DNA from 2 places in the Oryzomicrobium sp. genome. Region 1 is predicted to be linked to the other one. Evidence: predicted binding sites of a transcription regulator. Region 1 holds the regulator's gene; the other holds the start of a gene.

The links. The regulator FNR, encoded in region 1, switches genes on or off when oxygen is low (the NO sensors DNR and NnrR bind a similar motif). The targets are predictions, from matches to a motif close to TTGANCTAGNTCAA.
Region 2: a site for FNR is predicted at 2,659-2,672, ahead of ubiU (ubiquinone anaerobic biosynthesis protein UbiU). Genes of this name have one in related genera too.

What each region holds. Positions count from the first base shown of each region.
Region 1 is NZ_DAISLS010000002.1:49,738-64,531, reverse strand. It holds gene V7Z98_RS01795 (PHA/PHB synthase family protein) at 1-1,416, shown strand, start outside; gene V7Z98_RS01790 (NAD(P)H-dependent flavin oxidoreductase) at 1,539-2,696, shown strand; gene V7Z98_RS01785 (hemerythrin domain-containing protein) at 3,074-3,550, shown strand; gene V7Z98_RS01780 (DUF2249 domain-containing protein) at 3,615-3,854, shown strand; gene V7Z98_RS01775 (hypothetical protein) at 3,868-5,196, shown strand; gene V7Z98_RS01770 (SirB2 family protein) at 5,201-5,599, shown strand; gene V7Z98_RS01765 (hemerythrin domain-containing protein) at 5,611-6,162, shown strand; gene fnr (fumarate/nitrate reduction transcriptional regulator Fnr) at 6,207-6,950, opposite strand; gene hemN (oxygen-independent coproporphyrinogen III oxidase) at 7,051-8,484, shown strand; gene V7Z98_RS01750 (sulfite exporter TauE/SafE family protein) at 8,601-9,284, shown strand; gene V7Z98_RS01745 (FTR1 family iron permease) at 9,408-10,184, opposite strand; gene rpsD (30S ribosomal protein S4) at 10,357-10,968, opposite strand; gene V7Z98_RS01735 (hypothetical protein) at 11,000-11,281, opposite strand; gene V7Z98_RS01730 (hypothetical protein) at 11,811-12,083, shown strand; gene V7Z98_RS01725 (DUF2325 domain-containing protein) at 12,099-13,451, shown strand; gene bfr (bacterioferritin) at 13,565-14,047, shown strand; gene V7Z98_RS01715 (trypsin-like peptidase domain-containing protein) at 14,266-14,794, opposite strand, start outside.
Region 2 is NZ_DAISLS010000013.1:80,366-95,159, forward strand. It holds gene ubiT (ubiquinone anaerobic biosynthesis accessory factor UbiT) at 109-591, opposite strand; gene V7Z98_RS13840 (U32 family peptidase) at 612-1,553, opposite strand; gene ubiU (ubiquinone anaerobic biosynthesis protein UbiU) at 1,565-2,599, opposite strand; gene V7Z98_RS13850 (helical backbone metal receptor) at 2,745-3,584, opposite strand; gene V7Z98_RS13855 (SDR family NAD(P)-dependent oxidoreductase) at 3,655-4,392, shown strand; gene V7Z98_RS13860 (DUF2189 domain-containing protein) at 4,414-5,202, opposite strand; gene V7Z98_RS17895 (CZB domain-containing protein) at 5,252-5,659, opposite strand; partial or broken gene V7Z98_RS17900 (methyl-accepting chemotaxis protein) at 5,681-6,346, opposite strand; gene V7Z98_RS13870 (SDR family oxidoreductase) at 6,510-7,352, opposite strand; gene V7Z98_RS13875 (thiol:disulfide interchange protein DsbA/DsbL) at 7,390-8,055, opposite strand; gene V7Z98_RS13880 (SPOR domain-containing protein) at 8,068-8,787, opposite strand; gene argS (arginine--tRNA ligase) at 8,803-10,533, opposite strand; gene V7Z98_RS13890 (ABC-F family ATPase) at 10,697-12,319, shown strand; gene V7Z98_RS13895 (methyl-accepting chemotaxis protein) at 12,600-14,426, shown strand; gene V7Z98_RS13900 (ATP-binding cassette domain-containing protein) at 14,587-14,794, opposite strand, start outside.

The sequences.
Region 1 (14,794 bases):
GAAACCTACCTGGCGATCACCCACCGGCTCCAGGACATGTATTTCGAAACCCCGGGGCAGTCCGACAAGGAACGCCGCCGGGCCGCTTTCTGGCTACGCAAGTGGTTGAACGCAATGGCGCCGACCAACTTCTTCTGGACCAACCCGGTGGCCATGCGCAAGTTTGCCGCCAGCCACGGCGACAGTCTCGCCCAGGGCTGTCGCAACTTCCTGGCGGACCTGCGGGCAGGCAATATCCGCATGGTGGACGAGGATGCCTTCACCGTTGGCAAGGACCTGGCCACCACGGCCGGCCAGGTGGTGTTCCGCAACCGCCTGGTGGAGGTGATCCAGTATTCCCCCAGCACCGACCAGGTCCGGGCCATGCCGCTGGTGATCTTCCCGCCCTGGATCAACAAGTTCTACATCCTCGACCTGAACGCCAAGAAGAGCCTGGTGAAATACCTGGTGGACCAGGGCTTCACCGTTTTCCTGGCGAGCTGGAAGAACCCGACGCCGGATATGGCCGACGTCACCTTCGACAACTACCTCGAAGAGGGCTACCAGAAGGTCATCGAAGCGGCGACGGCGATCGCCAAGGTGCCTCAGGTCCATGCCGTGGGCTACTGCATCGGCGGCACGGGGCTGACCGCCTACCTGGCCTGGGCCAACCGTCGCTACGGCGACCCGGCCAAGGTGCCGGTGGCCCACTGGAGCACCTTCACCACCTTGACCGACTTCGCCCACCCGGGCGATATCGAGGTGTTCCTCGACGAGGGGGCGGTGGAGTGGCTGGAAAAGAAGATGTCCCAGCAGGGCTACCTGGATGGCAAGGACATGGCCTCCTCGTTCCGTATGCTGCGCTCCAACAGCCTGATCTGGCACTACTGGGTGCACAGCTACCTGTACGGCGAGCCCCTGCCGCCCTTCGACGTGCTGTTCTGGAACAGCGACACCACGCGCATGCCCATGGCCATGCACAGCTACTACCTGCGCGAGATGTACCTGAAAAACAACCTGGTCAAAAAGGACGCCATCGCCCTGGCCGGCGAGTCCATCGACATGGAGTGCATCGTCCAGCCCCTGTTCGCCGTCACCGCCGAGGACGACCACATCGCGCCGTGGAAGCAATGCTTCCACATCCGCCGCCACATTCCGGCGCCGATGCGTTTCGTGCTGTCCACCTCCGGCCACATCCTGGGCATCATCAATCCCCCGGTGGATCCGCCCAAGCGGGCCTACTGGATGGCCGACGCCAGCCGCGGCGAGGGCAGCGACAGCTGGAAGGAGAGGGCGCCGCGCCATGCCGGCAGCTGGTGGCCGGCATGGATCGAATGGCTGGACGAACGGTGCGGCGAACAGGTGGCGCCGCCCAAATCCCACCGCAGCTATCCGGCCCTGGAAAAAGCCCCCGGCACTTACGTGCTGGAGCACTGAGCGCGCTGCCTGAAGGATGGCTAAATCCCTGGCGCAAAAGGAATTGCGCCAGGGTTAACCTACGTCAAAGGCGCCCCGGAGGGCTGTGCTATCGTCGCCGCCACTTCAACGGCGGTGCCCCCATGTCCTTCCAGCTTCCTTCCCTCAAGATCCGCGGCAAGTCGCTCCTCCCCATCGTCCAGGGAGGGATGGGGGTCGGGGTGTCCGCCCACCGCCTGGCCGGCGCCGTGGCCCGGGAGAACGCCGTGGGCACCATCGCCAGCGTGGATCTGCGCCGCCACCATCCGGACTTGATGGAAGAAACCGGCCGCTGCCGGGACAAGGCGCGCATCGACGCGGCCAACCTGGTGGCCCTGGACCGGGAAATCCAGGCCGCCAAGGCCATGGCCCGGGGCCTGGGGCTGGTGGCGGTCAATGTCATGCGCGCCGTGTCCGAATACGCCGCCTGCATCCGCCAGTCCTGCGAATCCGGCGCCGAGGCCATCGTCATGGGGGCTGGCCTGCCCCTGGAACTGCCCGAACTGACCCGGGACCATCCCCACGTGGCTCTGGTGCCCATCCTTTCCGACGTGCGCGGGGTGACAGTGGTGCTCAAGAAATGGATGCGCAAGAACGTCCTGCCCGACGCCATCGTGATCGAACATCCGGCCCACGCCGCCGGCCACCTGGGGGCGGCGCGCAAGGAAGATCTGGCCGATCCGCGCTTTGCCTTCGCGAACGTCATCCCCGGCGTACTGCAAGCCTACAAGGACCTGGGCATCGAATCGGAGAACATCCCGGTGATTCCCGCCGGTGGCATCAACAGCCACGAGAAGGTGCGCGAGCTGATCGGCCTGGGCGCCTCGGGTGTTCAGCTCGGCTCGGCCTTCGCCGTCACCGAGGAAGGGGACGCGGATCTGGCCTTCAAGCAGATTCTGGCCGGTGCCGCCCCCGACGATGTGGTGGAGTTCATGAGCTGCGCCGGGCTGCCCGCCCGGGCGGTGCGCACCCCCTGGCTGGAAAAGTACCTGAAGCGCGAAGACAAGCTCCAGGCCGCCGCCAGCGGCGAGCATAAGTGCACCCTGGCCTGGGATTGCCTGGTCCAGTGCGGCCTGCGCGACGGCATCGCCAAGTTCGGCCAGTTCTGCATCGACAGCCAGCTGGCTGCCGCCTTGCGCGGCGACGTGCAGAAGGGCCTCTTCTTCCGCGGGGCGGACAGCCTGCCCTTCGGCGACAAGATCCGGCCGGTGAAGGAACTGATCCACTACCTGATGACAGGCCAGCGCCCGGTGCTGGCCTGAGCCATCCCAGGCCAGCCGCCGTCGGTGCGGCCGGCCGGTTTTTGCCACGGTCCAGGCCGTGGCTGGCCGAGTGCCAAGCCGCTCCTTTGGGCGGCCCCGACGCCGGGGAGGGGCGCGGGGTTGCGCTGCCGAACGTGTTGAGGATCGTTCGGCCGTGCCCTGAAAGTCCGCGCCAGATGCGGACTTTCAGCCAGAGGGGCGGAAGCCCGAGGGCGGGTGCGGGGCTTCGCGGGGGAGGCGCGGAGAAGCCCGCCCCGCCTGGGGTTTGACGAGACAGGGGAGTGCGGCAGGCGCATTTTGACAGCCATCAAGGCGCCTTGCGGGGGGGCTGTCGAGAATCGGCCCACGATTTTCAGATTCCCAGACAGGGTGCCCCGATGACTGCCTCCCCGACATCCGCTTCTGCCGCGACGACCCTGTCCGGCCTGTTCTCCCAGCACCATCGCCACTGCGACGAGGCTTTCGCCGCCGCGGAAAAAGCCGTATCCGGCGGCGACTGGGCTGTGGCCGAGACCGCCTTTGATACGTTTTCCACCGACCTGCTGGCCCACTTCGCCGCCGAGGAGGAGCAGCTCTTTCCCGCCTTCGAAGCCGCCTCCGGCATGACCGGCGGGCCCACTTCGGTGATGCGCCACGAACACGTGCAGATGCGTGGCCTGCTGGCCAATGCCCGCCAGGCCCTGGCCGACCGGGATGCGGACGCCTTTCTCGGCGAGACCGACACCCTGCTGATCCTCATGGAGCAGCACAACCTCAAGGAAGAAGGCGTCCTCTACCCCATGTGCGACGCCCACTTGGCGCCCCGGGCGGCCGAACTGCTGGAGCGCTGCGCCGCCGCGCTGGGAACGATGTGACGTCAAGAACGGTCGCATAATTCACCGTTCAGTCAATTCAACGCCCCGTCCGGGGAGATTCGTCATGCCACTCAATTTCGCCAATTTCGACGGCCCCGTCATCGATGCCCGGGAGCTGGAACCCCCCGAACCTTTCGTCCGCACCATGGCGGCTCTGGATGACGTGGGGCCGGGCCAGTCCCTCTACCTGGTCCTGCCCCGGGAGCCCTTTCCCCTCTACAACGCCTTGGCGATGAACAGCTTCACCCACGACACCACCTACAGCGACGACGGCCTGGTGGTGGTGCGCATCTTCCGACCATGAAGGACTGACCCGGGTGGCCCGCTCCCCAGCCAGCGCCCTGTCCTACGACCAGGCACCGCCGCTGCACCTGCCGCTGCGCTTTTTCCTCACCGCCCCCCTGTTCGGGATTCTGGCCGGCGGGCTGCTGCTCGTTCGCGGCGGCGCGGTGTTCGCGTCGCGCTGGACTGGCGAGGCCCTGGCCGCCACCCACTGCCTGACCGCCGGGTTCATGCTCCAGATCATGCTTGGTGCCCTGGTTCAGTTCCTGCCGGTGGGCGCGGGCGTGGTCTTGCCCGGGCAGCGGTGGTTGGTGCCCCTGGTGCACGGGGCGGTCACGGCGGGCAGCTTGGCCCTGGTGATTGCCTTCCTCGGTGCGGGGCAGCCGGCCTTTCTGCTGGCCGGGGCGACCCTGGCCCTGGGCGTTGGCGCCTTTGCCCTGGCCGGGGTCATGGCCCTGCGCCGACGTTTCGCCCTGGTGGGCATCGTGGGGGCGCTGCATCTGACATTCCCGGCCCTGCTGGCTACCCTGTTGCTGGGGCTGTGGCTGGTCGGCGGCCTGGCCGGCTGGAGCAATCCGCCGGTTTTCCTGGCCACCGCCCTGCACGCGGGCTGGGGGCTGTTTGGCTGGGCCGGGGGGCTGTTGCTGGGTGTTTCCCTGGTGGTGGTGCCCATGTTCCAGCTCACCCCGGCCTATCCAGGCTGGGTCGGCCGGGGATTGGGGCCGCTCCTGACGCTCCTGCTGCTGGGCTGGAGCGTTGCCCGGCTGGGGGCCGGGGAAGGCAGCGGTGTGCAGGTGCTGCCCTGGTCGCTGCTGCTCGCGGCCGTGGCTTTCGGCTTCTGCCTGGTCACCCTGGGTTTGCAGCGCCGCAGCCGCCGTCCCTGGGGGGACCCGACCCAGCGCTTCTGGCGCCTGGGACTGGTGGGCCTGGCGGCGGCCGCGCTCCTGTGGGGAGCGGGGGAAGCGGGGCGGGGCGTTTGGGGTGTGGGGAACGGCGACCGGCTGGCCCTGTGGATCGGGGTGCTGGCCTTGTTCGGCGGGTTCATCCCGGTGATCTGCGGCATGCTCTACAAAATAATGCCGTTCCTGATCTGGCTCGACTTGCAGAACCGGGGACGGGGGCGGGTGATTCCGCCCAACATGAAGCGCCTGCTGCCAGAAGCGGGCATGATGCGCCACCTGCGCGGCCACGCGGCGGCCTTGGTGGCGTTGCTTGCCGCGCCCCTGGCGCCGGATTGGCTGGCCCCCCTGGCCGGCGCCCTGGTATTGCTCGCCTTCACCCTGCTCGCCGCCAACCTGCTGGGGGGGCTGCGCCTCTACCGGCACGAATGCCGACGCATCGCCGACTGCCTCGACCAAGGATGAGCGAATGACCACTGCCTACCTGATCCTCAAGCACCTGCACGTCACCTGCGTGGCCCTGTCCGGCCTGGGCTTCCTGCTGCGCGGCGGCCTGATGCTGGCCGATTCGCCCCGGCTCCAGGCCCGGGTGTTGCGCATCGCGCCTCACGTGATCGATACCCTGCTGCTGGTCAGCGCCCTCAGCCTGGCAGCCCTGCTGCACCAATACCCCTTCGTCCAAGGGTGGCTCACCGCCAAGGTGTTGGGGCTGCTGGCCTACATCCTGTGCGGCACCGTGGCCTTGAAGCGCGGTCGAACCAAGGGCGTGCGGATCGTCTTTCTGATCCTGGCCCTGGCCTGCTTCGCCTACATCGTTTCGGTGGCCCTGACCCGCAATCCCTGGGGCTTCTTCCTCTTCCTCGCCTGAAAGTCCGTTCCATGTCCGCATCCCTGCTCGGCCCGGCCGCCCCGTCCTTCGACGAACCCCTGGAAATGCTCGACGCCTGCCATGGCCGCATCGAAGCCCAGCTGAAGACCCTGGAACGCCTGGTGGAGCACCTGCCCCGCCATGGCGTCGATACCGCCGCCCGGCAGGCCATCGAGGGGGTGGTGCGTTACTTCACCGTGGCCGCGCCGCACCATCACGAGGACGAGGAAACGGACCTGTTCCCCGCCCTGAAGGCCGCTGTGACTGGCCAGGAGGCTGCCAGCGGCGAGGTGGAGGCCCTGGTCGGGCGCCTGCTAGAGGACCACCGGCGCATGGACGTGGCCCGGGACGCCATGCTCGATCACCTGGGCAAGCTGCTTGCCGGTGGGGCGGCGGACCTGTCGGCCGAGATGGTGGCGGGGTTGGCGGCCCTGTATCGGGAGCACATCGCGCTGGAAACGGCCGAACTGCTGCCCCTGGCCAAGCGGGTGCTGCCGGAGGAGGTGGCGCGCCGTCTGGGCGGGCACATGGCGGCACGGCGCGGGGCGCCGATGCCGTCGTGAAGCGATGAGAGGGAGAGGTCTGGCGATGTGCCCTGAAGGGGCCGTCAGACCGGGGTGTGGCTCATCAGGCGCTTCAGGCCCGGGATGTCGAGGATGCGGATGTGCTTCTGCTGCACCGCGATCAGCCCTTCTTCCTGGAATTTGGAGAAGGAGCGGGAGACGGTTTCGAGCTTGAGGCCCAGGTAGCTGCCGATCTCCTCCCGAGTCATGCGCAGGTAGAACTCGGCGGGGGAATAGCCCCGGGCGACGAAGCGCTGCGACAGGTTGAGCAGGAAGGCCGCCAGGCGTTCTTCGGCGCGCATGGTGCCGAGCAGCATCATCACGCCGTGGTCGCGCACGATCTCCCGGCTCATCACCTTGTGGAAGTGGTTTTGCAGGGTCGGCACCTGGCGCGACAGGCGCTCCAGGTAGTCGAAGGGGATCAGGCAGACCTCGCTGTCTTCCAGGGCGATGGCGTTGCAGGAGTGGTTCTCGCTGCTGATGCCGTCCAACCCGAGCAGTTCGCCGGACATCTGGAAGCCGGTGACCTGGTCGCGGCCGTCCTCCATGATCACGTCGGTCTTGAAGAAGCCGCTGCGGATGGCGTAGAGGGCTTCGAAGGGCTGGCCGGCCCGGTAGAGCAGGTCGCCGCGCTTGACGCGCTTGCGGGTGGAAACGATTTCCTCGAGCTTGGCCATTTCCTGGGAATTCAGGCCGAGCGGCAGGCACAACTCGCGCAGATTGCAGTTGGAACAGGCGGTCTTGATGACCGAAAGATTGACGGTTTTCAGAGCCCGGTTTTCGGACATAACGAGTGCGTGCCCCTAGGCAAATTGCGGTTTGATCCAGGTCAACGTGAATCTGTTCCTTACAATGAATACTTAGGAACAACCCTCATATTACCCTGCAATGGCGCTTCCGCTCTCTTCGACCCCCAACGCCTCCAACGTCGTCTTCGATCCCGAGATCATCCAACGTTTCGACATCAGCGGCCCGCGTTACACGTCCTATCCGACGGCAGACCGTTTTGTCGAAGCCTTCGATGCCGAGGCGCTCAAGGCCTGGCTCGGCAAACGCGAGATCGGCGGTGTGGGCGGGCCGTTGAGTGCGGCGGGACGTGCGTTGTCATTATACTTCCACCTCCCTTTCTGCAATACCATCTGCTACTACTGCGCCTGCAACAAGATCATCACCAAGGATCACGGGCGCAGCGCCAAGTACATCAAGTACCTGGGCAAGGAACTGGCCCTCCAGGCCGAGAGCCTGGACGGCAGCCGCGACGTGGCCCAGTTGCACTGGGGCGGCGGCACGCCCACCTTCCTCTCCCATGACGAGATGCGCCAGTTGATGGCGCTCACCCGCAAGTATTTCCACCTGCTGCCGGACGGCGAGTTCTCCATCGAGGTAGACCCGCGCAAGGTGGATACCGCCACCGTGGAAGTGCTCGGCGAATTGGGCTTCAACCGCATGAGCATCGGCGTGCAGGACTTCGACGAGCGCGTGCAGGTGGCGGTCAACCGCATCCAGTCCGAGGCCGAGACGGTCAACGTGGTCGAAGCGGCCCGGGCCAACGGCTTCCAGTCGATTTCCATGGACCTCATCTACGGCCTGCCGCACCAGACCGTGATGGGCTTCAACCGTACCCTGGAGCGGGTTCTGGCGATGAGCCCGGATCGCCTGTCGATCTACAACTACGCCCACCTGCCGCACCACTTCAAGCCGCAGCGGCGCATCCTCGAGGCCGATCTGCCCAGCGCCGACGCCAAGCTGCAGATCCTGCAACTGGCGATCAAGAAACTCACCGAGGCCGGCTACGTCTTCATCGGCATGGACCACTTCGCCAAGCCCGACGACGAGCTGGCGGTGGCCCAGCGCCAGGGACGGCTGCACCGCAACTTCCAGGGCTACTCGACCCACGCCGACTGCGACATGCTGGCCTTCGGCATCTCGTCGATCGCCAAGGTGGGGCCGACCTACAGCCAGAACGTGCGCACCTTGGACGAGTATTACGACCGTCTCGACGCCGGCCAGCTGCCGGTGCTGCGCGGCCTGGAGCTGACCGCCGACGACATCCTGCGCCGCTCGATCATCCAGGCCCTGATGTGCCACTTCGAGCTGTCCCTGGAGTCCATCGAGATCGCCCACCTGATCGACTTCCGCAAGTATTTCGCCGCCGAGCTGGAGGACCTGCGCGAGATGGAGCAGGCCGGCCTGCTCAAGGTGGACGACAAGTGGATCACCGTGCTGCCCCCAGGGCGGATGCTGGTGCGGGTCATCGCCATGGTGTTCGACCGCTACCTGCGCGCCGACCGGCAGCGCACCCGCTACTCCAAAGTCATCTGACCGCCCGGCCGGCGGCGTTTTTGCCACCGGCGTTTCCCTGCGCCTCCGCTCTCGGCCGCCCCGTCGTTTCCATCCGGATTCGGCGCCCGGGGTAGTACACTGACGCCGTGGATTCCCTGACCCCCGCTTCCCTCCTGCCTTTCCTCATCGTCGGTTTTCTCGGCGGCCCCCACTGCGTCGGCATGTGCGGGGGCATCGTCGTCGCCCTCACCGCGGGGGGCGGCTCGTCACGGCGTGGCCTGCACCTGGCCTACAACCTGGGGCGGATCGCTGCCTACGGCCTGGCCGGCGCGGCCATGGGCGCCCTGGGCGGGCTGCTCGGTGGCCATGGCGCCCTGGCCGCCCAATGGCCGCTGCGCACCGTGCTCTACCTGCTGGCCAGCCTGCTGCTGGTGGGCATGGGCCTGTATCTGCTCGGCTTGCCGCAATTGCTGCTCCCCCTGGAGCGGGGCGGGCAATTCCTGTGGCGGCGCATCCAGCCCCTGACCCGGCGCTTCGTGCCGGTGCGCTCGGCGGCCCAGGCGCTGCCTCTGGGCTTCCTCTGGGGCTTCCTGCCCTGCGGCCTCGTCTACAGCGCCCTGGCATCGGCCCTGGCGGCCGGTTCCGCGGCCCGGGGCGGGGCGATCCTGCTGGCGTTCGGCCTGGGCACCCTGCCCAACCTACTGGCCATGGGCCTGTTGGCGGTTCGGCTCAAGGACTGGGCGCGCCGCCCGGCGATGCGCCGCCTGGCCGGTGTGCTGGTGCTGGGGTACGGCGCCTGGGGATTGTTCGCCGGCCTGCGGTTACTGGTCGCCAACTGAGCAATCGCGCTGACGGAAGGTGGATCGGGGTCGGTACCGGCTGGGCTGGTTCTAAAAGTAAAGCAACAAAACAAACGGGGCACCCTTGGGTGCCCCGTTTGTTTTGCGTGTTGCCGCCGCAGCTCAGGCGGTGCGCGGGTGGTGCGGGCGGGAGAGCTTTTCCCGGAGGACCAGTAGGGCGAACCAGGCCAGGGGGATGGCCACCAGGGAATAGGTGATCCACTGGCCGTACTGGCCTTCCGGCCCCCAGGGCTCGGTGACCATGTGCCAGTACTCATTGTCGATGGGCAGCAGGCCGGTCTCGGTGAATTCGTGGAAGGCGTAGAAGACCAGTTGCAGGGCGAACAGGACCAGGAACACCGAGGTGACCTTAAAGAAGCGGTCGAGGCGGATGCGGCTGCCGAAGCGGCCCCAGCCCCAGGCCACCAGGCCGGCCAGCAGCACGCCGAGGATGCCGCCGATGGCCAGGTCTTCCATGCCTGCGCTGAACAGTACGGCGGAAAGCATCAGGGCGGTTTCCATGCCTTCTCGGGTGATCATCAGCAGGACGAAGGCGAACACGCCGATCCAGGCGCCGCTACCGGTCTTGAGGCTGGCGGCCTCGATGCGGGCGGCGATGTTGGCGCGCATGTGCTTGGCGGCGGAAAGCATGTACACCACCATCGACACCACCAGCACCGCGGCGATGGCGGCTAAGGTGCCTTCCCAGAAGGGCTGGCTTTCCGCCTTGCCGAAGAAGTAGCCGGCGACGACGGAGGCGAGGATGCCGGCGCCGGTGCCCCAGTAAACCGCGGAGGTGAGGGCGTGGCGGCCAGTCTGGCGCAGGTAGGCGAGGGTGATGGCGACGATCAGGAAGGCTTCCAGGCCTTCCCGCAGGGCAATGACAAGGGCTTGCATCATGGCGGGCTTCTCCAGGGGCCGTGGGCGCAGGGGGATCGGAGCGCCGGGCAAAGGAATAGTCTAGCCGATAGCCATGTTAATGAGAATGGCTATCGTTTTTGGCTGGGCCCCGAGGGACATTGCGAGTGCCGGGACCGCCGGCTGGCGTGGGCCCGCCGGCGGTGCAGGGTTATCAGCCGCGCAGGGCGTAGTACTCCACCACCTGCTGCATTTCGATGGGGAAGGGCACGTCCTGGGGGCCGGGCAGATGGCCGACCCGGGCGCTCTGGGCGGTTTCGTCCCACGTCAGCCACTCGGGGCGGGTCAGAGCGGGTTCGGCCAGGCTGGCGCGGATGGCGTCGAGGGGCTTGTCGCTCCGGTGCAGGGTGATGGTGTCGCCGATCTTGAGGCGCACCCCGGGCAGGTCGACCCGGCGCCCGTTCAGGCGCAGATGGCCGTGGCGCACCAGTTGGCGGGCCGCCGGAATGGTGGGGGCGAAGCCGGCGCGGAACACGGCGTTGTCGAAGCGGCGCTCCAGCAGCTCCAGCAGCTTGTCGCCGGTGGGCGTCTTGCTGCGCTTGGCTTCGCTCACCAGGCGGCGCAGCTGGCCTTCGGTCAGGCCGTAGTTGAAGCGCAGCTTCTGCTTTTCCATCAGCTTGGCGCCGAAATCGGACAGGCGTTGGGGCTTGAGGCCGTGCTGGCCGGGGCGATGGGGACGGTCGGCAATGGTCTTGCGCGACAGGCCGGGCAGGTCGAGGCCGAGGGCGCGCATCACCTTGAGGCGCGGGCCGGTATAGCGGGACATAAAGGGCTCCAGTAGGGCGGCCGGATGGGCGTCAGTGGGCGAGGGGCCGGGCGACTTCGTCGGGGGCGTCGAGGCGGTCCAGGTCGGCGTAGGCCTGGGCCAGGTCGGCCCAGTGCCGCAGCATCTGCCGGCAGGTATGGCGCAGGGCCGGCGGCACCTGGGGATCGGGCAGCTTGTCCAGGGCGGCCAGCTTCTGCACGATCAACTGGCACAGATAGGGTTCGCCGCACAGGGCATGCTCGGTCATCCAGGTCATGGCCGCCGAGAGGAGTTCGTTGGCGTCGCCGGGACGCCGGTCGAGGGGCTCGCGCATGGCTCCGCATCCGGTGGGGCGGCGGCCGGAGCCGCCGGTTGCAGGGTTGGGCTGGCGGCCCGGTCCCTGCGCTTCTGGCAGGCGGGGCGTGGCTGGCATCGAGGGGCCGGGTGGGCAGGCTTGGGATAAGCCCTGTCCGGTAATTGGTGATAATAGTTCGCATTTGCTTTTGTCGCAACCCGCAGTGGAATTTGTTCTGGGTGTTCTGGGGCGTGCAGGCGGTGCGACAGAACAGGGCTCCCGGCAATTGGCGTTGCTGCCGTGCCCTACCACCCCGATGCCGTGCGTACCATATTTCACCGGGGAGGGACGTGCCGAGCTGATCGGGCTGCGCCGCAATTTGGAATTGCCGTTCATTGGCCTACCAGGCGAACCCTGACAGAGGGCTGCACCGCGAGCGTTGCAATCCAGGGCTTGTCTTTTTAATGAGAATAATTATCATTTGATGCGCGTGGGGACTATGCCATGTGCCACAACCACCATGCCGCCCGCTTTTACCGACGATCCTTTCACCCCTCGGGAGACCGCCATGAATGCCCTTGCCCAGCCCCTGGTCCAGGATGACGAAGCCGCCAGCATGGCGGCCAGCCTGCTCTACCTGATGAGCGAATACGCCGCCGAGGACAACCCCTTGCTCGCCGCCCTGGTGGCCGGCGAACTGGCAGCCCTGGGCCGTCTGGTCGATCCCCGCTCGCCCCTGGCCTACATGGTCCAGCGCATGACCCGCCGCTGGCGCGCCCTGGCCCAGAGCCGCAGCGGCGAAACCCGGGGGCGCGGCGCCCTGGCGGCCCTGCCGGCGTAAGGTAAGGAGAACGCCGTGCCGATCCGCTTTCCCCTGACCAAGCCCGCGCCGGCAGGCGCCGCCGCCGCGGCTCCCGCCCTCGATCCCGCCGCCCTGGCCCGGGCGGTCGATCCCCTGGCCGCCGGCGAGGATGCCCGGGCCGGCTCCCGGCGCCGCCGCCTGTGGGACGTGAAGCACCAGTACCACTGCCCGGTGATCGGCACCTGCCTGCCCATGGACGTGCTGCGCCGCCTGGCCGAGAAGGCCCGGGTGAGCGTGGGCGGCCTCACCGACTTCGCCCTGCATACCCAGGCCGTGGGCCACGCCGAAGCCCGCACCCCCTTCGCCGAACTGATGCAGAAGGAGCTGGAACGGCGCCACGCCCTGGCCATCAAGCGCTTCAACCAGGCCCGGGACGAAGCCGCCCTGTGGCAGCTGTGGTGCGACGCCGTGGCCCGGGGCGAAGTGCCGGGAGCCCTGTGGGCGGTGTGGACCCACCCCCGCTGCGGCAACGACCTGGCCCACCGCATCTACGGCGAGGTGCACATGATTTCGCACCAGATGGGCGCCGGCCAGACCGCCGACCTGCAACGCCTGTCCCAACTCGCCGCCACCGTGGCCGAACTGCGCGGCAAGCTCGACGCCCTGACCGAACGGACCGCCGAGCGGTTGGCGGAAAAGGTGGACGAGCTGGAAGCCCTGCGCCAGCAGGTGGCCACCCTGGAAGCCGCCGCCGCCGAGCGCGACGCCCTGCGCGGCCGCGTCGAGTCCCTGGAAACGGCCACCGGCCAGGCCGCCGAGCGCATCGACGGCTGGCGGCGCCAGGCCGACAGCCAGTCCCGCCGCGCTGACCGGGCCGAAGCCCGGGCCCGGGCGCTGGAGCGGGCCCTGGCTGAGGCCCGCGACGAACTGGCCGAGGTCCGCGCCGAGGCCGCCGCCGCCGAAACCGCCCTCGGCGCCTGGAGCGGCGGGTCGGGGGGCGAATCCGGCGGCGCGACGCCGCCGTCCTGCTCTGCCCCGTGCGCCGCTTCGGCGCCCCGGCTGGCGGGCCAGGCGGTGCTGTGCGTCGGTGGCATTCCGGCCCTCACCGAGGCCTACCGGCAGATCGTGGAAAAGGCCGGCGGGCGCTTCGTGCATCACGACGGCGGGCTGGAGGACAACCCCCGGGCCCTGGAAGGAACCCTGGCGGCGGCCGACGCCGTGATCTGCCAGGCCGGCTGCATCAGCCACGGCGCCTACTGGCGGCTCAAGGACCACTGCAAGCGCACCGGCAAGCCCTGCGTCTATCTCAAGCGGGCCAGCGTCACCAGCTTCGTGCGTGGCGTCGTCCAGGTGGCCGAGGGGGCGCCGGTCTTGCACAGCGGCGAGGATGAGAAGACGTATCGCTAACGAAATGGGGCGGCAACGTTGAAAAGGCCGGGGGGAGCATCCAGAATGGAGGTCCAGGCCGCCCGCCGGTCACCCCTTTCCCCCTTCCCACTTTCCAGACACGGAGCCTGCCCATGAAAGGCGACAAGAAGATCATTGGTCACCTGAACAGCCTGCTCGCCGGCGAACTGACCGCCATCGACCAGTACTTCATCCACGCCGAGATGTACAAGGACATGGGCCTCAACGCTCTGTTCGAGCGCATCAACCACGAGATGGAGGACGAGCGCGAGCACGCCCGCCAGCTGATCGCCCGCATCCTGTTCCTGGAAGGCGTGCCCGACCTGACCAAGCGCGAGCCGGCCATCAAGGTCGGCAAGGACGTGCCGGGCATGCTGGAAAGCGATCTGGCCCTGGAATACGCCGTGGTCAAGCATCTCAAGGACGTCATCGCCGAAACCGAGAAGGCCCAGGACTACGTCACCCGGGACATGCTCGTGGCCATGCTCGACGACACCGAGGAAGACCACACCCACTGGCTGGAAAAGCAGCTGCGCCTGATCAAGCTCACCGGCTTGCAGAACTACATCCAGTCCCAGATGGGCAGCGCCGCGTAAGCATCGCTCTGCGCCCCAAACGAAAAGCCCCCGCAACGCGGGGGCTTTTTCATTGGCGCCGCTGGAGCGGCACTGGCAGCACTAACGGCAGAGCTGCCTGGAGAACCGCGCCCATGGCCGATCTCCACGCTGGCATGACGAGGATCGAGGAATGGCGCGGCGTTTCACCGGGTATGCCTGGGAATCGGCCACTGGCGCGGGTTTTCGCGGTGCAGATTTCAGCGTCCCGGGATTGAAGCGGCCGAGGGTGCCGTCCGGCGCGGCCCCAGGGGCAGAGCCAGGTATTCGCCCTGGCGGCGCAGGCGCAGCAGGGCGGCCTCGCCGGCCGGCAGGCGTTGCACCGCCCGGTTGAAGTCCGCCAGGGTCGGCACCGGCTGGCCGTCCAGGGATTCGATCTCGTCCCCCGGTTCCAGGCCGTTGCCCTCGGCTGTCCCGTAGCTGGCCAGGATGCGCAGCGGGCCAGCCTTGTCCCGGGCGCCCGGCAGGGTCGCCGGCTCTTGCAGGATCAGCCCCAGCTCCCGGGCCGGGTCCTGGGCGTTGGCGTTGTGGCGCGGCCGGGGGCGGGTCTCCTCTTCCCCCAGGGCCACGGTGACGCGGCGGCGGGACTGGTCGCGCCAGACGTCCAGTTCGAGCCGTTCCCCGGGGCTGGAAACCGCCAGGGCCCGGTGCAGGGCGCCCACGTCGGCCAGGGCGGCGCCGCCGATGCCAACCACCAGGTCGCCGCTTTTCAGTCCGGCCCGGGAAGCC
Region 2 (14,794 bases), on a different contig from region 1:
GTAGGCGCCCCCATTCCTTCTTTTATGCCGACTGGCCCAGACTGGGTGCCGGTCTTCCTCCCCGTGGGGCTCTCACCAATCCCCGCTTAGGTTCGTTGTGCCAAGCCCTCAGGTGCGCTCGGCGATAAAAGGCAGACGCGGCCATTCCACCGCGTCCAGCAGATTCTTCACTAGCAGGCCCAGCTCGGTGTCGCCCTCGATCACCAGGCGGCGCTGGAAGAACAGGGTATCCGGGTCCTCCTGCCGCGCCAGCAGCTGCAGGTAGGCCGACAGGGTGGCGCGGAAGGTCAGGTCCGGCGCCGGGCCGTCGGCGGCGAGCAAAGGAACGAAGCGCAGGCCGTCGAAGGTGAAGCGGGCCACCGCCGCGGTGTCTTCCACCTCCACGGCGAAGACGCGGCCGGTAAGGGGCTCCAAGGCCTCGGCGTCGAGCAGCTTCAGCAGCAGCAGGCCGTTCAGGCCGCCCACCAGACCCAGGGCGTGGGGCCACTGGGGCAGGCTCTGGCCGATGCGGGTGACGAAGGCGGGCAGGCGAAAGGTGGGCACCTGCAGGTTGATGCCCGGCAGGCCGGGCAGGGTAAAGCGGGTAGTCATGGCGATCGGGTTCATTGGATTCACGCGCCGCAGGCGGCAACAACCAGAGTGTCGTCCTCGGCGCCGACCTTGGCAATCCCCGCCTGGCCGTGCCAGTAGCCGTCGCAGGTGCCGTGGTCGGTGCAAGCGGCCGGCAACCCGGCCGGCTCGCCGCGCCGAGCGGCGTCGAAAGCGGCCAGCACGGCGAAGAAGTCCTTCGACTGGGGCGACAGGCGCAGGGCATCGATGCCCAGGTCCAGCAGCGCGGGCAGTTCGGCGAGCAGGGAATAGTGCTGGGCCGACATGGTCTGGATGCCGTTCATGGTCAGGAAGGACTGGCCTTCCCGGGTGGCCAGGGTCAGGCCGTCGGCGTGGTCCAGGCAGCGGAACTGGCAGTCGTCCTTCTTCAGTCCATAGTGGCGGGCGGTGAAGCAGCGCGCCGAGAAGGCCAGGGGGATCTTGCCCCAGGCGAACACCTCGGTGGCCATGCCCACCGGACGGCTGGCGTGGAGCGGCGCGATCAGGCTGCGTGGCGCTTCCAGGGGCGGCACCCAGGCGACGGCGCCCTTGGCGGCGAACCAAGCCAGGGTGGCTTCGTTGTAGACGTTGAGGTGGGGGCCGCAGACGAAGGGCACGCCGGCCTCGGCGGCCACTTTCACCGCCCCCAGGTCATTGGCTTCGAGGCGGATGCGCCCGCCGCTCTCGGCGCAGGCGGCCACCAGCTTGCGCAGGGCGATCAGGTCGCCCTCGGATTCGGCCAGGGCCAGGGCCGACAGCACCACGTCCTTGCCGGCGGCGGCCAGGTCCTTGGCCAGACCGATCCAATCGGAGGTGCGCAGCTGGCAGCGGCGCGAGCAGACGCTCTCGCCGACGTAGACGATGTCGGCCGGCGAATCGCTGGCTTGCAGGTAGAAGTTCTGGACCTCGTCCTTGCTCCAGTAGAACAGGATCGGGCCGATGGCGAGCTTGATCGGGTTGCTCATGGACGGGCTCCTCAGCGCCAGGGACGATCGTAGGCGCCCAGGGTGACCTGGTGGCCCTCGGCCACCTTGGCCAGTTCGCTCTGCCAGGCCGGCTTGACGGCGAAGCCCGGGGCCTTCAGGGCGTCGATGGCCTGACGCAGCACCCGGGTCACCTGGCCGACGTAGGCCGGGCTGCGCTGGCGCCCCTCGACCTTGATGGCGGCCACGCCGGCGGCGGCGATCTGGGGCAGCAGTTCGACCACGTTCAGGCTGGTGGGCTCTTCCAGGGCGTAGCCGGTCTCGCCGGCTACCTCGAAGCGGCCCTTGCACAGGGTCGGGTAGCCGGCCGGCTCGCCCTCGCCATAGCTGTCGATGAGGATGCCGTTGAGCCGGGCGTTCATGGTCTTGCCCTGCTGCTCCCAGCGCACGTACTTGGCCGGGGAGCAGGCGCCCACGGTGTTGGGCGATTCGCCGGTGGCGTAGGACGACAGCCAGCAGCGTCCCTCGTTCATCACGCACAGGCTGCCGAAGCCGAACACCTCGATTTCCACCGTGGTGTGGCGCACCACGTTTTCCACCTGGGCCAGGGTCAGCACTCGGGGCAGCACGGCGCGGCGAACGCCGAAGGCGTCCTGGGCGAAGTTGATCGCCTCGTAGCTGGTGGCCGAGCCCTGGACCGACAGGTGGCGGTGCAGGGCCGGATGGCGCTCGGCGGCGTAGGCGAGCAGGCCCACGTCGGCCAGGATGACGGCGGTGGCACCCAGGTCGGCGGCGGCATCCACCGCCCCGTGCCACTCGGCCAGGCGCCCGGCCTGGGGGTAGGTGTTGATCGCCACCAGCACTTCGCGGCCCCGGTCCCGGGCGTAGCGCACGCCCTCGCGCAGGCTCTTGTCGTCGAAGTTGAGCCCGGCGAAGTTGCGGGCGTTGGTGGCGTTCTTGAAGCCCAGGTAGACCGCGTCGGCCCCGTTGTCCACCGCCGACTTGAGGGCGGGCAGGCTGCCGGCGGGGCAGACCAGATGGGGGATGCGGAAGGCGCTCGTAGTCGTCGTCGGAGTGCTGCTCACCATGATGGCGCGACGCGGGAAATGGAAAGGGCGCAGTCTAGGCCCCCGCCGCCCACCGCCCCTTGACCTCGGTCAAAGAGGTTTCGGAGACGGCTCAAGCCAGCTAAAACCGGCTAAAACCGCGTCGGCGCCCGGCAACGCAGAACAGTCACTGGCCCAACTCCCGGCGCAGACGGCCCAGGTAGTCGAGCCCCCGGGGCGCCCGGCTGCCGTACCAGGAGACCATCTCGCCATCGACCAGGGTCACCGGCACCGTGGGAAAGCGGGCTTGCAGCTCGGCCTGTTCCCCGGGGCCGAAATGGTAGGGCTCGGAAGGCAGCAGAATGCGGGCGGCCTCGGCCACGGCGCGCTCCAAATCCACCGCTGGATAGCGATCGGCGCCGGTATCGCCGCCCAGGCGGGCCGGCACCGTGTCCCAGCCGGCGGCAGCCAGGGTGGCGGCGATGTAGGTGTTGCGCGCCACGGTCAGCCAGGGGTCGCGCCAGATCAGGTAGAGCACCGGCTCCCGGGGCAGCCCCAGACCGGCCAATCCGGCCTCGGCCGCGTCCAGTTCGGCGGTCAGGGCGGCCGCCTCGCGGTGCCGCCCGAACAGGGCGCCGATCAGGCGGTAGAGGGCCCGGTTGTCCGCCGGCGTATTGGGGTGGGTGACCACCACGTGGGGCACGAAGGCTGCCAGGGCGTCGATTTCCTCGGCCCGGTTCTCGTCCATGTTGGCGATCACATGGGTGGGGGCCAGGGCCCGCAGCTTGTCCAGGTCGAAGCCCTTGGTGCCGCCCACCTTGGGAATGTGCCGCACCACTTCGCGGGGATGGATGCAAAAGCCGGTGCGCCCTACCAGCAGGGGGGCAAGGCCCAGGTCGACGAGCAGCTCGGTGATCGACGGCACCAGGGAGACGATGCGCGCGCCGGGACCGGCGGCGGGATGGCGCACACCCCGGGCGTCGGCCGGGATGAAGGCAGTGGTGTCGGCGGCGGAAGGCAAATCCATGCTAGAAAGAAGGAAAGGCGCCGCCCCCGGGGCGGCGGCCACCTATCCCCACATGATCGAGGAGAACGGAATGCTAGCCAAAAAAACCGCCGTCGTGACCGGCGCCAGCCGGGGCCTGGGCTTCGAGGTGTGCCGCCGGCTCGGCCAGGCCGGCTGCCGGGTGGTGATGGTCGCCCGGGACGGTACCGCCCTGGAGCGTGCGGTGGCCGCCCTAGCGGCGGAAGGCCTGGACGTGGCCGGCCGGGCCGCCGACGTGGGCGACACCGCCGCGGTGAATGCCCTGGCCGCCTGGGTGGACGCCGCCTGGGGCGGTACCGACATCCTGGTGAACAACGCCGGCGTGTACCTGGACCCCAAGACCCCGGACGATCCTGCCGCCCAGGGCGTGCTTGCCAGCGATCCGGCGGTGGTGGAGCGCAGTTTCGCCATCAACGTACTCGGCCCCCTGCGCCTGATCCAGGCCTTCTTGCCGGGCATGGTGGCGCGGGGCCACGGCCGGGTGGTCAATGTGGCCTCGGGCATGGGGTCCCTGGCCGAGGGCGGCCCCTACTGGCCCGGCTACCGCATCTCGAAGACGGCCCTCAACGCCCTGACCCGCACCACCGCCCATGAGCTGCAACTGGACCCGGCACTGGCCGACGTCAAGGTGAACTCGGTATGCCCGGGCTGGTGCCGCACCGACATGGGCAGCGCGGCGGCCCCGCGCAGCGCCGCCGAGGGCGCTGCGTCGATCACCTGGGCCGCCCTGCTGCCGGAGGACGGCCCCAGCGGCGGTTTCTTCCGCGACGGCCAGCCCGTGGCCTGGTAAGCCCGGGCTCCGCCGTTCGGCCTACACGCCGGACGGCGGCTCGGGCATCAGGGCCCGGTAGGCGTGCCAGGTGGCGTGCCCCACCAGGGGCATGGTGACGACCAGGCCGACGAAGCCGGTGGCGAAGCCGAGGGCGGTGAGGAACACGATCGACCCCGCCCAACCCAGCATCGCCCCGGGATTGCGGGCCAGGGCCGTGGCGCTGGCGATGGCGGCGTTGATGGCGTCCACCCGCCGGTCGAGCATCAGGGGCACCGAGATCACCGACACGGCGAACACCAGGGTGGCGAAGAAGCCCCCTACCGCCAGGTAGAAGACCACGAACTCCAGGTTGTCCAGGGCCGAGAAGGCGTGGACGAAACCGGAGAAGGAGGGCATCGCCCCCTCGTAGAAGACGGCGAAGATGACCATCGAGGCCCGCGCCCAGACCATCAGCACGACGGCCAGGACGGCGGCGAACAGGCCGATGTTGGAGACGTTGTGGCGCCAGGCCAGGGCCGAGGCGAAGAAGCTCACCGGCTCGCCCCGCTCGCGGCGGCGCGACAGGTCGTAGAGGCCCAGAGCGAGGAAGGGCCCCACCAGCAGCATGCCGGTGACCAGGGCGCTGAGTAGCGCCGTGGTGTGGTCCAGGGTGGCGGCGAGCAGCCAGCCGCACAGGGCGAAGGCCGCCCCGTAGGCCAGGCTAGGGGCCGGATGGGCGCGCAGGTCGGCCCAGCCGGCGCGCAGCCAGGCCAGGGGGGCGTCCCCGTCCACCGGCCGGATGGCGGCCAGCAACTCGAAGGTCAGGCTCTTTTCGTCGGCGGATTGCATGGCGGCCTCCAGGCGGGGAACTTCCCCTATGGAGCGGCCGCCGGGGCGCTTAGTTCAATCCGTTGAGCATGCGCTTCATGCCCGCCATCACCGTCAGGTTGGATTGCTCCATGGCCATCAGGGCGGCCAGTGCCCCATCCGCGTCCCGGGCGTAGAAGCGCTCCACCGCCCGGCGGGCGTGGTCGTGCACCGCCTTGTGCGGCGTTTCCATTTCGGCGTACCCGGGCAGGCGGGCGAAGTGGGCCTTGCCCTCGCCCTCGTAGTACCAGCGGCCGAGGCGGCACTGGGTTTCGTCCGGCAGCTCCTCGGGGCGCAGGGTGGAAAGGCCGAGGAAGACCTTGTACACCTCCAGTTTCAAGGCCAGTTCGTCGATGTTGGCCAATTCCACGTTGGCCAGCAGCGACGAGGACGACACCGCCCGCTCCATGGTCTGGGACAGGTCGAGCAGCCGCCCCATGCTGTGGGTGGCGGCTTCGCTCTCGGCGGAATAACGGGCCGCATCTGCCGCCCCCAGGGACATGACGCTGCGCGCCTGCTGGGTATCGCCCTGGATGGTGCCGACCAAGCCGGAGATCTCCACCGTGGCCTTGGTGGTGCGCTCGGCCAGCTTGCGCACCTCGTCGGCGACGATGGCGAAGCCGCGCCCGGCCTCGCCGGCCCGGGCCGCCTCGATGGCGGCGTTGAGGGCCAGCAGGTTGGTCTGGTCGGCGATTTCCTTGATCAGGCTGACGAAGCCGGCGATGTCGGTGACCCGTTTGGACAGGCTTTCGACGCTGCCAGAGGCCTCGGTCATGCGCCCCACCATGTCGGTCAGATTGGCGGCGATGGTCTGGAAAGCGGCCCGGTTGGTTTCCGATTCCGCAGCCGCCGTGGTGGCCGATTCCTTGCCCCCTTGCAGGGTGGTGGTGAGGCCGAGGAAGGAGCCCTGCAGGCCGGTCAGCGAATCGCCGAAGCGCCCCAGGCTGGTGAACACGCCATCGAGCAGGGCCTCGCGGGCGCGCAGGGCTGCCAGCTCGTCGGTCAAGGCGGAGCGCTCGGCCTCCAGGGTGGCGACGCGGGTCTCCAGGCGGGCGTTGTCGGCGCGCAGGGCGGCGCACTCGATCTCGCTGCGGCTCAGGGCTTCCTTGGCGGACGAAAAGAACATGGCGGCTCCCCTGATGAAACCGCCATGGTGGACGCCCTTGGCCGGGGATACCAGCGTTCTTTTGTAACACCCCTAAAGCCGTTGCGGACATAGGGTTTATGCGGGTTGCGGGGGAAACCGCCCCGCCATGCCAACGGGATTGCCCGGTCGGCCGCGGGACTAACTACAGGGGCAGTCCCCGGGGCTTGCGCTTGGCCCGGCCGAACAGGCGGTCGTAGACGGCGTTGGGCAGCAGGCGCAGGAGCTTGGCCACCACGCCCATCTGCCAGGGTACCACGGTGTAGCCGGTGCCGGCGTCGATAGCCCGGGCCATGCGCCGCGCCGCTTCCGCCGCGGGCAGCAGGAAGGGCATGGGGTAGGGATTGACCGCGGTCATGGGGGTATCCACATAGCCGGGGCAGATGGTTACGGCGCGGATGCCGGACGGTGCCAGTTCCAGGCGCAGGGATTCCAGGTAGGCGATGGCGGCGGCCTTGGAGGCGCAGTAGGCCTCGGCCCCGGGCAGGCCGCGGATACCGGCCACCGAGGCGATGCCGACCACGCGGCGCGGCAGGCCGTCGCGCAGGGCCTTCATGGCCGGCAGGAAGGGGGCGAAGGTGGCGGCCATGCCGAAGACGTTGACTTCCAGCACCCGGCGGAAGGCCACCAGGTCCTCGCTTTCCTCGGTGAGGGTGCCCACCGAGATGCCGGCGTTGGCGATCACCACGTGGGGCGCGCCGAAGCGGGCGCAGAAGTCGGCGGCGGCGGACGCCAGGGCGGCGCTATCGGTGACGTCGAGGGGATAGGTGGCGGCTAGCGCACCGCCCAGCTCCCGGGCCAATTCGTCGAGCCGGTCGGCGCGGCGGGCGGCCAGGCCGAGCTGCCAACCGGCGGCGGCATAGTGGCGGGCGAAGGCTTGGCCCAGGCCGGAACTGGCCCCGGTGATGAAAACGCGCCGCGGCAGCCCCGGGGGGGACTGGCGCGGCGCATTCTGCTTGCCGACGGGAACGGGCAGGGGCGAAGTCACGGGGTCACAGGCTCACACGCTCGCGCGTTCCGCTGGCTTACTTGCGTGCCTTATCGCTGCGGGCCAGGGCGACCACCGCGTCGGCGCGGGTGAGTACCTCGCCGAGGTTCTTCACACCCTCGGTGCTGACCAGGTAGCGGCCATCCACGGCCAGGGCGGGCACGCCGTTGATGCGGTAGGCCTGGACCATCTGGTTGGCCCGGTTGACCTTGCTGGCGACCGAGAACGACTTGTAGGCGTCGGCGAACTTGCGGCCGTCCACGCCCTGCTTCTCGACCCAGGCCTGCATGTCGTCGGGCACCGGCATGCGCACACCCTGCTCGTGGATGGCGGCGAAGATGGCGCTGTCCAGACGGGCCACGTCGCCGGTCACTTCCAGGGCGTAGTAGAGCTTGGCCAGGTTGGCCCAAGCGGCGTTCCAGCCGGCCGGGACGCGTTTGAAGGCCACGTCGGCGGGCAGCTTGGCGACCCAGGCGTCGAGGGGCTTGTGGAAGTCGTTGCAGTGCGGGCAGCCGTAGGAGAAGAACTCGATCACCTCGATCTTGGCGCCGGACTCGGTGGGCTGGGGCGGATCGATGGGCTGATAGTCGCGGCCGCGGGCCGCCGGGGCGGCAAAGGCCGGCAGGGCGGGGAACGCCGCCAGGGAGGCCGACGCGGCGGCGGCCAGGACGAAATCACGACGGGAACGATCAATCTTCACCATGGGGAATCTCCATCAATCCTTGTTCTTGACCAGGCTGGCCTCGACGCCGGCCTTGGCCAGTTCGGAACGGGCGCGGTTAACCTCGTCCATCTTGCCATAAGGTCCGAGGCGGACCCGGTACCACACCTTGTCGCCGACCATCACCTGCTGCACCGTGGCCTCCATGCCGAGCATGGCCAGGTTGGCCTTCTGGTTGTCGGCGTCGCCCGAGCGCTGGAAGGAACCGGCCTGGATGAAGAAGGGGCCTTCCTTGCCGTCCTTGGTCTCCTTCGCCTCCTTGGATTCCTTCGCCCCATCCTTGCCATCCTTGGCGGCGTCCTTGGCCGCCGGCTTGTCGGCGGCCGTCGCGTCGGTCTTGGGCTCGGCCTTGCCGGGCAGGATGTCGTAGAACTGGAAGCGCTTTTCCGGCACCGGGTCGCCGGGCTTGCCCGGCAGGGGCACCGGAGCGGCCGCCTGGGGCGCGGCGCCGGCGGCCGGGGCCTGGGCCGGCGCCGGGGCGCCGGGCTTGGCGGCGGCCAGGTTGCCGGAGGTTTCCTTGGCGTCCTTGGGCGGCGGCTGGGTCTTGTCCACGAAGGGCATGGGCGCCTTGTTGATGTACAGCACCACCGCCAGGGCCGCACAGACCCCCAGCACCAGGCCGATGATGATGCCGATCAGGGTGCCGCCGCCGGCTTTTTTCGCCGGGGAGCGCTTGCCGGAAGTGCTTTGGGGTCGTTTCAGGTCACGGCTCATAGAGGGATTCCGGAGTTACATCGATTCGGGGCAGGAGACGCCGAGCAGCGCCATGCCGTTGCGGATCACCTGACGGGTGGCCAGGGCCAGGGCGACGCGGGCGTCGCGCAGGGCGGCGTCGTCCACCAGCATGCGCTCGGCGTTGTACCAGGCGTGGAAGTCGCCGGCCAGGTCCTTCAGGTAGAAGGCCACCGCGTGCGGCGCCAGGTCCCGGGCGGCGGCCTCGATCACCTCGGGGAAGGCGGCCAGGCGAGCGGCCAGGGCCAGTTCCCGGGGGTTGGCGAGCAGGCCCAGGTCGACCTTGGCCAGGTCGGCGGCCTCGCCGACCCACTGGTTGACCACCGAGCACACCCGGGCGTGGGCGTACTGGATGTAGTAGACCGGGTTTTCGTTGCTCTGGCTCTTGGCCAGGTCCAGGTCGAAGTCCAGGTGCTGGTCGGACTTGCGCAGCACGTAGAAGAAGCGGCAGGCATCGTTGCCCACCTCGCGGCGCAGCTCGCGCAGGGTGACGAACTCGCCGGAGCGGGTGGACATGGAGGCTTTCTGGCCGTCCTTGTAGAGCACGGCGAACTGCACCAGGGCCACCTGCAGCTTGGCCTCGTCCTGGTCCAGGGCCTTGAGCGCCCCCTTCACCCGGGGGATGTAGCCGTGGTGGTCGGCGCCCCAGATGTTGATGACCTTGTCGAAGCCGCGCTCGAACTTGTTGAGGTGGTAGGCGATGTCCGAAGCGAAGTAGGTGAACAGGCCGTTCTCGCGCTGCACCACCCGGTCCTTCTCGTCGCCGAAGGCGGTGGAGCGGAACCACTTGGCGCCGTCCTGCACGTACAGATGACCGGCCTTTTCCAGGCGTTCGACGCATTTCGCCACCAAGCCGGTGTCAAACAGGGACTTTTCCGAGAACCACACGTCGAAGCGCACGCCGAACTCTTCCAGGTCGTCGCGGCCGTCGGCCAGCTGCTCGGACAGGGCGTGCTGGTGGACGTAGGCCCAGTCGGAGCCGAGCAGGCGCTTGGCGTTGGCGATCAGGCCATCCAGGTGGGCTTCCTTGTCGGCTTCCACCGACGGCACGTCGGCCAGGATTTCGGCGGCGGGGCGCACGTACTTGGCGCCGTGGGCGGCGTCGATCTGGGCGCCCATGTCGCGCACATAGTCGCCCTGGTAGCCGTTGGGCGGGAAGGGCACGGCCACGCCGTGGCGTTCCAGGTAGCGCAGCCAGGTGGACACCCCGAGGATGTCCATCTGCCGGCCGGCGTCGTTCACGTAGTACTCCCGGGTCACGTCCCAGCCGGCGAAGGCGAGCAGGTCGGACAGGGAGGCGCCGTAGGCGGCGCCGCGGCCGTGGCCGACGTGGAGCGGACCGGTGGGGTTGGCAGAGACGAACTCCACTTGCAGCTTCTGCTGGCCGCCCAGGGTGGACCGGCCGAAGTCGGCGCCGCCGTCGAGCACGGCGCGCACCACCGCCAGCTTGGCGGCGGGCTTGAGGGTGAAGTTGATGAAGCCGGCGCCGGCCAGGTCCACCTTCTCAAGCCACTCGGAACGGGGCAGCTCGTTGATCAGTTGCTGGGCGATTTCCCGGGGGTTCTTCTTCAGGGCCCGGGCCAGTTGCATGGCCAGATTGGTGGCGAAGTCGCCGTGGGATTCCTGCTTGGGCCGCTCCAGATGGATGTCGGCCTCGGCCCCGGGGGCGACGCTGGCCAGGGCGGCCTGGAGCAGGCTGGTGAGATGGGAACGAATGTCGTGGGTCATCGCCGGGCGAAAAATTGCAAAAGGGCGATTATACGTGCCCGGGGCCGGTTCTCATGCCCCGGCGGCGCGGACCGAGGCCGGGCGCGCCGCGGCGGGGCAACGCCCCTCGGGTATAATTCAAGGTTTTGTTTTTACGCGGGTTCGTCCCGCCACAGGATTCACCGTGCTCGTCGCCAACAACATCACCATGCAATTCGGGGCCAAGCCCCTGTTCGAAAACGTCTCCGTCAAGTTCGGCGAGGGCTACCGCTATGGCCTGATCGGCGCCAACGGGGCGGGCAAGTCCACCTTCATGAAGATCCTCTGCGGCGACCTCGACCCCTCCGCCGGCAACGTCAGCAAGGACGTACACGAGCGCATGGCCTACCTGCGCCAGGACCAGTTCGCCTACGAGGACCAGCGGGTGATCGACGTGGTGCTGATGGGCCACGAAGAGATGTGGGCGTGCATGCAGGAGAAGGACGCCATCTACGCCAACCCGGAAGCCACCGAAGACGACTACATGAAGGCGGCCGAACTGGAAGGCAAGTTCGCCGAATACGACGGCTACACCGCCGAATCCCGGGCCGGCGAGCTACTGCTCGGCGTGGGCATCCCCACCGAAAAGCACTTCGGCCCGATGCGCGAGGTGGCCCCGGGCTGGAAGCTGCGGGTGCTGCTGGCCCAGGCCCTGTTCGCCAACCCGGACATCCTGCTGCTGGACGAACCGACCAACAACCTGGACATCAACACCATCCGCTGGCTGGAAAACGTGCTCAACGAGCGCGAATCCACCATGATCATCATTTCCCACGACCGCCACTTCCTCAACCAGGTCTGTACCCACATGGCCGACCTGGACTACGGCAAGATCACGGTCTACCCGGGTACCTACGACGACTTCATGGAAGCCTCCACCCAGGCCCGGGAACGTCAGCAGAACGCCAACGCCAAGGCCAAGGAGCGGGTCGCCGAGTTGCAGGAATTCGTGCGCCGCTTCTCCGCCAACAAATCCAAGGCCAAGCAGGCCACCTCCCGCCTCAAGCTGATCGACAAGATCAAGCCCGAGGACGTGAAGCCCTCGTCGCGCCAGTACCCGTGGATTCGCTTCGAGTACGACGACAAGGACAAGCTGCACCGGCTGGCGGTGGAAGTGGAAAACCTGTCCTTCACCTACCCGGGCGGCGAGCGGCCGATCTTCAACAATCTGACCTTCGCCGTGGAAGCCGGCGACCGGGTGGCGGTGATCGGTGAGAACGGTGCCGGTAAGACCACCCTGCTCAAGCTCCTGATGGGCGAGCTGACCCCCAACCACGGCACCCTCAAGTGGGCCGACAAGGCCAAGCTCGGCTACTACGCCCAGGACCACGCCGCCGAATTCGCCAACCCGGTCAGCCTGACCGACTGGGTGGCGCCCTACGCCCGGGCCACCATCGCCGACGGCGGCGACCTGGAAACCCTGATCCGCGGCACCCTGGGCCGGCTGCTCTTCTCCGGCGACGAGCAGAAGAAGCCGACCAACGTCATCTCCGGGGGCGAGCAGGGCCGCATGATCTTCGGCCGGCTGATGCTGGAAAAGCCCAACGTGCTGGTGATGGACGAACCGACCAACCACCTGGACATGGAGTCGATCGAATCCCTCAACACCGCCCTGGACAAGTTCAAGGGCACCCTGGTGTTCGTCTCCCACGACCGGGAATTCGTCTCCACCATCGCCAACCGCATCATCGAGGTGAAGGGCGACGGCACCGTGGTCAATTACCAAGGCAGCTACGAGGACTACCTGGCCAGCCAGGGCGTCGAGTAAAGCGACCGCCGCAACCGGCCCCCGGGCCGGCTGCAACAAGCCCGGGAGGCCACGCCGCCCCGGGCTTTTTCATGGGCGCGAGCTTGGCCTTGCCCCAGCGGCCGCCGCCCCGCCTGCGTGGGCGCATGGCTGAAGAATGGCGTGGATATTGGCTTTCCGGCCTGGCCGACCTGTGGATAGTCCCTAAAGGATGACAGTGCGATTGTTGCTAGGGTAAGACCCTGCGCCGTGCCACCCGCGCGACGCCAACTCGACACCGCATCCCCATGAAAGACTCCAGATGAAAGGTTTGGGACTCCAGGCCCGTTTCGCCCTCTTCGGTTTCGCGCCCCTGGTGGTGGCCCTGGTCATCGGGGCGATGGCCCTCTCGATCAACGAATCCCGCCGCATGGAAGCGGAAGTGCGGCAGCAGTCCGCCAACACCGCCGCCAGCATCCTGCAACTGTTGCAGTTGAGCGACGGCCTGGTCGGCGAGCAGACCCGCAGCGCCATGAAGCTGTTCAAGGAAACGAGCACCCAGCTCGGCCCAGCCAGCGCGGGCGAGGCGGTGGCGGTGGGCGGCCGCACGCCGCCCAACCTGCGCTTCGGCGGCCGGAGCCAGGCCCTGGGCACGGCCCTGGTGGACGGCGTGACCGGCATCGCCGGCGGCAGCGCCACCCTCTTCGCCCGGGACGGGCAGGACTTCGTGCGCATCGCCACCAACGTCAAGACAGCGGACGGCCAGCGGGCCGTCGGCACGGCCCTGGACCCGAACGGCAAGGCCTACGCCGCCCTCAGCCGGGGCGAGGCCTTCTACGGTCAGGTGGACATCCTCGGCTCCCCCTACCTGACCGGCTACGAGCCCATCGTGGATGGGGCCGGCAAGGTGGTCGGCGCCTGGTACATGGGCTTCAAGGCCGACCTGGCCGGGCTCAAGGCCCTGATCGGCGAGAGCGCCGCCTTCGGCTCCGGCTTCGTCGCCCTGCTCGACGGCAAGGGCCAGCCCTTCCTCCATTCCCGGGGCATCGAGCCCGACGCGCTCCTGGCGCGCCTGGCGGAAGCCCGCCGGGACGGCGGGCGCGACTGGGAGGCGATCGAACGGGACTTTCCGGCCTGGGGCTTCCGGGTGGCGGTGGCCTACAGCCGCCAGGAAGTGGCCGAAGTCGGCCGCCGCGCCGCCCTGCCGGTGCTGGCGGGGGGCCTGGTCATCACCGCCGCCCTGCTGGCCCTGCTCACCCTGGTCCTGCGCCGGGTGGTGCTGGCCCCGGTCCGCCAGGCCGTGGCGGCCTCCGACGCCCTGGCCGAAGGCGACCTGACGGCGCGCCCCGAGGCCGCGCGGGACGACGAGATCGGCCGCCTGCTCCAGGCCATGGCGCACATGACGGACCGCCTGGCGAACATCATCGGCCAGGTGCGCGGCGCCGCCGACAACCTTTCGGCGGCGTCGGAGGAAGTCTCGGCCACCGCCCAGTCCCTGGCCCAGTCCGCCAGCCAGCAGGCGGCGTCGGTGGAGGAGATTTCGGCCACCCTGGAGCAATCCACCGCCTCGGTGCATACCAACACCGAGAACGCCCACACCACCGACGGCATGGCCACCCAGGCCGCCCGGGAGGCGGAAGCCGGCGGCGCCGCCGTGGCCGAGAACGTCCAGGCCATGCGCCAGATCGCCGACAAGGTGGGCATCATCGACGACATCGCCTACCAGACCAACCTGCTGGCCCTCAACGCCGCCATCGAGGCGGCCCGGGCCGGGGAACACGGCAAGGGCTTCGCCGTGGTGGCCGCCGAAGTGCGCAAGCTGGCCGAGCGCAGCCAGGTGGCCGCCGGCGAGATCGGCACCGTGGCCGGCACCACGGTGCGCCAGGCGGCGCACGCGGGGGAACTGCTGGAGCGCATCGTGCCGGCCATCGGCCAGACCTCGGCCCTGGTGCGGAACATCGCCAGCGCCTCGGAAGAGCAGGCTCGCGGCATCGCCCAGATCAACCAGGCCATGGGCCAGCTCAACCAGGCCACCCAGCAGAATGCCTCGGCCTCCGAGGAGCTGGCGGCCACGGCGGAAGAAATGGGCGCCCAGGCCGAATCCCTACAACAACTGATGCACTTCTTCCGGCTCAACCCGGGGCGCTGAGGGGGCGCCGACCCTGACCGGACAGGCGTTGAGCCGGCACGCGAAGTCCACGCCAGACGGGCATCTCCGGGCGGGCACGGCCAAACGCCGCGCCCTGCCTCGGGTTTGGGGCAGGCCCCGTGGAAACCCGCGCCAGGCGCGGACCTCCGGGCTCCCCCCGTTATGCCTCGGGTAGAGCCTCCAGGGCTTCCTGCACTTCGAGCCAGCGCATCTCGCCGTCCTCGATCATCGTCGCCAGTTCGCCCTGGCGCTTGAGCAGGCCGGCCAGCTGGGGGTGGGGCGGGCTGGTGTAGAGGGACGAATCGGCGAGGCGCTCTTCGAGCAGCTTCTTCTCGCCCTGCCAGCCGTGCAGTTTCTTTTCCAGTTGC